DNA from 3 places in the Megasphaera vaginalis (ex Bordigoni et al. 2020) genome. Region 1 is predicted to be linked to each of the others. Evidence: riboswitches for the same ligand, from Rfam matches in the RefSeq annotation. Region 1 holds a riboswitch; each other region holds the start of a gene.
The links. A riboswitch is a leader RNA that binds a small molecule or an ion and turns the genes downstream of it on or off. The one in region 1 is predicted to bind S-adenosylmethionine.
Positions count from the first base shown of each region.

Region 2: it holds a riboswitch for S-adenosylmethionine, as region 1 does, so the genes downstream of both, C0977_RS04385 (methionine ABC transporter ATP-binding protein) here and C0977_RS07365 (MetQ/NlpA family ABC transporter substrate-binding protein) in region 1, are expected to answer to the same signal.
Region 3: it holds a riboswitch for S-adenosylmethionine, as region 1 does, so the genes downstream of both, C0977_RS06700 (branched-chain amino acid transport system II carrier protein) here and C0977_RS07365 (MetQ/NlpA family ABC transporter substrate-binding protein) in region 1, are expected to answer to the same signal.

Region 1 is NZ_OEQB01000005.1:48,937-51,257, forward strand. Features, by position in the region: gene C0977_RS07360 (DUF445 domain-containing protein) at 1-1,079, shown strand, start outside; SAM riboswitch class I at 1,192-1,290, shown strand; gene C0977_RS07365 (MetQ/NlpA family ABC transporter substrate-binding protein) at 1,404-2,222, shown strand.
Region 2 is NZ_OEQB01000003.1:36,549-38,869, reverse strand. Features, by position in the region: gene C0977_RS04390 (methionine ABC transporter permease) at 1-475, opposite strand, end outside; gene C0977_RS04385 (methionine ABC transporter ATP-binding protein) at 456-1,499, opposite strand; SAM riboswitch class I at 1,577-1,672, opposite strand; gene hpf (ribosome hibernation-promoting factor, HPF/YfiA family) at 1,847-2,321, shown strand, end outside.
Region 3 is NZ_OEQB01000004.1:189,671-191,991, forward strand. Features, by position in the region: gene C0977_RS06690 (DNA polymerase IV) at 1-300, shown strand, start outside; gene C0977_RS06695 (hypothetical protein) at 331-618, shown strand; SAM riboswitch class I at 1,074-1,176, shown strand; partial or broken gene C0977_RS06700 (branched-chain amino acid transport system II carrier protein) at 1,250-2,321, shown strand, end outside.

The sequences.
Region 1 (2,321 bases):
AACTGCTGTACAGCAATCGGGAACAGATTATCGACAGTATTACTAAAATTATTTCCAAACAGCTGCTGCAGCCCAAGATTTGGCAAGATAAGCTGCGCAACATTTCGTTCATCGATAAATTATCGGTATGGCTGCGCGAACCGGCGGGAAAGGAAAAATTTCGAAATCTGCTTTATGCCGTTTCAATCCGAGCCTACGGTTTTGCTCAAAAAGGAGACACACAACAAGCGATCCTTATTCGTTTACGCAGCTATCTCAAAAAGCAACCGCTCGTCAACTTTTTCCAGGACCGTCTCATTTCCCTGTTGGCTGACCCGAACAGCAACATGTTCACAGATACGCTCAATCTCATCAGAGAACTTATTGCCAGCGACGAATTTGACACGGTGATAAAAGATCTGATCCTGCAATGGCAGGAAGAATCCAAACATTCGACGGTCTCCACGCTGACAATTAACAAAGTACTCGGCATCGTGGACCCGCAAAAAATAGCTCAGGATATCAAAAGCGGCCTGCTCATCTGGCTTGATCATTGGGAACAGGCCGATGCGGCGCAAAAAGAGTGGCTCTGCCGCAAGTTTGAATTGTTTCTCTATTCCATGAGCGGTCAATTGGCCTTCGCCGTCCAGAACTGGCAAGACCAGTTCATCGATTCCCTGCCGCTCGAACAATGGCTCGATGCCACCCAAGGGTCTGTTGAAATCTATTTTACAAGCGGTCAGACAGGACAGGAGGAACTGAAGGATATGTTGGAAACGCAGTTCTTTCGGTACATTGCCTATTGCCGTTCCCATGAATCCGTAAAAAACTGGCTTGATGAACAGATCTGCCGCACCTGTAATATTCTTCTCGAACACGAACACAGTCTCATCGCCATTGCCGTCCGTGACGTCCTGTCAACTTTTGACAAGCGGAAATTTAACGAATTCCTTGAAAACAAACTGGGCGAAGACCTGTCGTGGATCCGCATCAACGGAGCCATTGTGGGCGCATCCATAGGCTTTTGCGTCTTTTCCTTCTTATATTTCCTTTATCAGCCCCTAGTCGTGCCGCTGATCCGTAATTGGGCCTTCACGTAGCCGCAAAGCCACGACTTTCCGTCTTGAAAAACCGTCATATGCGACGAGCTGTCATTTCCTCTTGACAAGATCGCGGCGACGCGTTATCATTACTTTCAACAACTGCATACCGTTTTCATCAAGAGCAGCAGAGGGACTGGCCCTGTGAAGCTGCGGCAACCTCCTTTCGGGGAAAGGTGCTAATTCCAGCGGTTTTACCGACAGATGAAGGAGCATATACACAAGCCGTCATCGTCATGACGGCTTTTCTTTTGTCACTTGAAGACGCTGCTATGCCGGTTGAAATTTATACTCATCATTATAATATACAGGGGGAATTATCAAATGAACGTATCCGTAAAAAAAGTTATCAGTCTCGCCTTAATTGCGGCAACATGTATCTTTGCAGCAGGCTGCGGCAGCTCCGACACTGCCGATACTACAAAAAAAGAAATCAAAGTCGGCGTAACGGCAGGACCGCATGCAGAGGTAATGGAAGAAGTGGCTAAGGAAGCGGCCAAACAGGGCATTACGCTGAAAGTCGTCGAATTTAACGACTATGTCCAGCCGAACAAAGCCCTTGCCGACAAAGACCTCGATATGAACTCCATGCAGCACCAGCCTTACCTTGACAATGTCATCAAGAAACAGGGGCTGAAGTTAACGTCTATCGGCAAATCCATCATCTTGCCGATGGCGGCGTATTCCCATAAATACAAATCCCTTGCCGACGTCACCCCGGGAGCCAAAGTCGCCATTCCGAACGATCCGACAAACGGTGCGCGCGCACTTCTTCTGCTGCAGCAGGCAAAATTGATTACCTTGAAAAACGGCAATTCCGTTGACGCTTCCGTAACCGATATCGTCGAAAATCCGAAGAATTTGCAGTTCGTCGAATTGGATGCCGCTCAGATTTCCCGCTCTCTTGACGATACCGATCTGGCTTGCGTCAATACGAACTACGCGATTCCGGCAGGCCTGAATCCGCAAAAAGACTCGCTCATCGTCGAAGACAAAAACTCGCCTTACGCTAACGTCATCGTCGTTCGTGACGAAGATGCAAACAATGAAACGTACAAAAAGGTCGTCGCCATTTATCAGTCGGAAGCGATTAAAAAGTTTATTGAAGAACACTTCCAAGGCACCATCTTGCCGGCGTTCTAATAAAAAAAACACGCTCTGCAGAGCGTGTTTTTTTATGGCTTAAAGCCCGCTGCTATCGCGCAAGGATCACCGTTATACGCAGGCTGCTCCCAAGAGGTC
Region 2 (2,321 bases), on a different contig from region 1:
CGATGAGATTGACGATGAGGACGGTAACATTGTTAATAATTGTCGGCAGCGCTTCCGGCAAGAGTACCTTACAGATGATCTGAAAGGGTGTGGCCCCCATGGATTGCGCCGCTTCAATGAGTCCGAAGTCGACGTCGCGGATCGAGGTTTCGACGAGGCGGCTGAGAAAAGGAATTGCGACGATCGTCAGCGGGACACAGGCTGCTAACGTGCCGATTGAAGTGCCGGCAATAATACGGGTCAACGGGATGATGGCGACCATGAGAATAATAAACGGCACGGAACGGACAATATTGACGACAGTGCCGAGAATACGATTGATGAAACTGTTTTCCAGAATATGGCCTTTCGATGAAGTGACCAAGGTGACGCCGAGAGGGATGCCGATCAAAGAGCCGATGAACGTCGCTACACAAACCATGAATACCGTTTCTTCTATGCCTTGCGTCAGTAATTTAATGATTTCCGGGGACATAACCTAAAACCTCGCTTTCAATGGGTAATTCCTTGATGTATGAAAATGCTGCCGTTTGTGTTTCCATGTCGCCCATGATGACGATGACGAGATACCCGAAGGGCTCGTCCTGGATATAGTCGATGTCGCCGTAGAGGACGCTGACGGCGGCATTTGATTTTTTGGCGATATTCATCACGACCGGATCTTTCGTAATCTCGCCTTTGAAGCGAAGGCGCACGAGCATATTGCGGTCAGGCGCCGGTTGGTCGCTGATGCCCATTTTACGGATTCCCTCGGGGATTTCCGTATTGATAACGGATTTGACGAAGTCCTGCATCGTTTGTGATTGCGGGGCCGTAAAAATATCGACAACCCGCCCTTGCTCCTTAATAACGCCGCCTTCGATAACGGCGACGCGGTCACAGATTTCTTTAATGACCGCCATTTCATGCGTGATCAGGACAATCGTAAGGTTCAGGCGTTTGTTGATATTCTTCAACAAATCGAGGATCGATTTCGTCGTTTGCGGATCGAGGGCCGATGTGGCTTCATCGCAGAGGAGAATTTTTGGATCGCTGGCCAGGGCCCTGGCGATGCCGACGCGTTGTTTCTGGCCGCCAGATAATTGGGACGGATAATTGTATTGGCGGTCCGTCAGGTCTACGAGATCAAGCAATTCATCGACCTTTTTTTTGATCACCTCTTTTGAGGCTCCGATCAATTCGAGGGGGAAAGCAATGTTGTCAAAAACCGTACGTGAAGACAGGAGATTAAAATGTTGAAAGATCATGCCGATGTTTTTTCTTTCCCGGCGCAACTGGCTGTCGTTCATTGCCGTCAGCTCTTTGGTATTGATAATGACTTTGCCGCTCGTCGGTTTTTCCAGCATATTGATGCAACGCACCAACGTTGATTTACCGGCGCCGCTCTTGCCGATGATGCCGAATATCTCGCCGTCTTCGATCGTCAGATCAATGCCGTTTAAGGCGGTGACCTTCGCCTTGTCGCCGTAAGTTTTGGTGATATTTTCCAGGATAATCACGGTATCAGCTCCTTAAAACACAGTTTGTAAAATAAAAAAAGCCGTCAACAGTTGACGGCGCACCAGAACTAAGCTCATGTCATCTGTCGGAATCTCCGATGGAATTGGCACCTTCCCGAGTGGGGGTTGCCGCAGCTTCATAGGGCCAGTCCCTCTGCTGCTCTGGATGAACAGTATATTATGCTGTTGCCGTTTATCTTATCATGAACGGGAAATGATGTCAAACGGGAGTTGCCGTTTATTGCAAAACTTTCACAGCAGGAATTTGCATGTCGCTGTTGAATATATAAAATATAAGGGGAAATACGGTGCAAGCTTTATTTCCTTTATGAAAGGAAGGGATTTTTATGGCAGCAGTTGTAAGAGGTAAGAATATTGAAATTACTCCGGCATTAAAGGAGTACGTACTGAAGCATGAGAAAAAGGTTACCAAGTATTTCGATAGCGAAGTGAATTTGCAGGCCGTTCTTTCTATTGAAAAAGACACTAAAATTGCTGAACTTACAGTCAAGGTCGACGGCGTCGTGCTGCGGGTTGTAGAACGTAATGACGATATGTATGCCGCAATTGATCTCGGCTTTGACAAGATCGTGCGTCAGATTCATAAATATAAGACAAAAATTGCGCGCCGCATGAAGGGCGATTCCTTCCATGCCGCGTTGGTAGAAGGCCCTGACGCTCCGGAAGAAGAATTTGAAGTTGTCAGAACCAAGAAATTTGCCGCACGGCCGATGGATGTGGAAGAAGCAATTCTGCAAATGAATCTCGTCGGTCATGATTTCTTCGTTTTCCTCAACTCTGACACGGATACGATCAGTGTGG
Region 3 (2,321 bases), on a different contig from region 1:
CGGACCGTGACGCGGTCGTTGACGCTGGATACGATGGGGACTTGCGCGGAAGCGCAGTTGTATTTTGCGGCCAAACGGCTTTTTACCAGAGATCTGGCGTTTGAGCCGATACGGCTTTTAGGGCTGACGGTCAGTCAATTGCAGCCGCTGCAAATACAGGGCGATCTTTTTTCTGACGATGCGGAAACACAGGAAAAGGTGACGGCGGCGATCGACAGACTGCAGGAACGGTTCGGCAGACAAGCGATCATGAAGGGGTTTCTTTGGGAATTATCACAAGATAGAGAGACGAGAAAATAAACAGTCAGCAACTGAAGGAGGTTTTTTACGATGGCCATATACAAAATAGCTGCGCATACGGGAACGAATGATAACGGGTATATTCAATACGATGCAGATACACGGACCGTACAGGTTCATCTTTGTAATGACGAGATCAACCGAAAGGTTTACGAGTACCTGACGACCTGCCAGACGCTTCACAACTATGTCGATCTGTCTTTTTTCGAGACGATCAAAGAACGGCCTGTCGCCAGTTGGGAAACGATGCGATTGGCGCTGGCGAAGGTCTGGATGGAACTGGGTGTGCATATTGATTGGAGCCGCAAGGTAGATTGATTTTTTCGTCATATGCCACATGTTATGCACAAATTACACACAATCTTGGCGCCTGTCTGTGTATAGGCTTTAAATGCCCTGTTTTTCGCCGCTTTTTCTCCTTCTTTTCGAGACGAGATACCGCTTAAATTGTGGATAACTCAGATATCTCCAGGCGGAAAGAGCCGTGGCTTATCTCCTGCTATTCGCATATTGGAGAGGATAAGGCGGAATCTTGACGGAAGGCGAAACGGCTGTGTACAGGTGTTGTGATTTTGTGTATAAGTTATCCTGAAAAGGGTAAATTTTGTGTGAAGAATTGTACAAATGGCGTAATTACGCCATTTTTTACAGCTGTTTTGAGCCGGTTGTCCACATTTTGGTCATGGGAAACGGCTGGTGCGAGAACGTGCACGGAAAAGGATAGGCTTGACGGGGGAGCATTTTCGGTATATAGTGAAGAAGTCTCATTACAATATGCATCTAGAGCAGCTGAGGGACTGGCCCGACGACGCTGCGGCAACCTTCCGGAAGGAAAGGTGCCAATTCCAGCGCCACGGCGATGGCGACAGATGACAATAGGGGTTTTGCAGGTGCGTCATCGTTATGATGACGCATTTTTTTGTGCAATCATTCGTTAGGGGGAATCGTCATGATTGAAACGAAAACACTTGCCGGCCGAACGGTGCGGCTACGAGACGTTTTTATTCTCGGATTTGCTTTTTTTGCGACGTACTTCGGCGCCGGCAATCTTATTTTTCCGCCGCAGTTGGGCTTGAGCAGCGGGACCGCTTTTCTTCCGGCACTGCTCGGGCTGTCCTTGTCAGGCATTCTGTTGCCTGTGTTTGCGCTTCTGGTTATTAACCGGTGCGGTGATGTGCGGCGTCTTACGGCACATGTCGGCAAGCACACGTATCATATCTTATTAACGTTGCTGATGATTATCTGTACCTTTGTTTCCATTCCGCGGACTTGCGCGACGGCCGTTCAGCTTGGCGTACAGGGGAATTTTCCCGATCTGCCTTTTACTGCCGGCGTGCTGATTTATTTTGCCGTCGCCTATTTTTTTACCTTTGATGAAGGCAGCGTTTTTGATAAGATGGGCAAATATTTGACTCCGATATTGGCGTTGATCCTCATTGTTGTCGGTGCGGCTGGCATCTTTTTTCCCTTGGGGACGCCGGCAGATCCCGTTGTGGAGAATGCTTTTGTCAATGCTTTCTTGGGCGGATATAATACCGGTGACGTTCTGGTCAGCTTCATCATGGCTTCCTTGTTTATCGGTGCCGTCGAGGCCAAGGGGTATACGACGCGGAAATCGCGCAATGAAGCGATGGTGTTGTGCGGCCTGATTACGGTTATTCTGCTTCTGGTTATTTATGGCAGTCTTCTTTATATGGGGGCCTGTGTCAGCGGAGATTACGAACAGTCCATTGGCCGTGCCGCGTTACTTGTCGCCATTATTCAGCGCGCTGTCGGCGGGAAGGGTGTCGTATCGTTTTTTCGTTATCGTGACGGCGGCGGTATCGGCGGCAACGGCGCTTTTGGGCGTTGACGGCATCGTTACGTATATCGGGTGGATCTACAGCATTTCCTATCCGCCCGTACTGGCATTAATGGTCTTGGGGACGTTTGCCAAGGTCATTCCCAATGACGGCGCGTATAGAGGGGCGACCTATTTGGTCGTTATCTATGCGTTGCTTGAAGCGTTTCCGGGCCTTAGC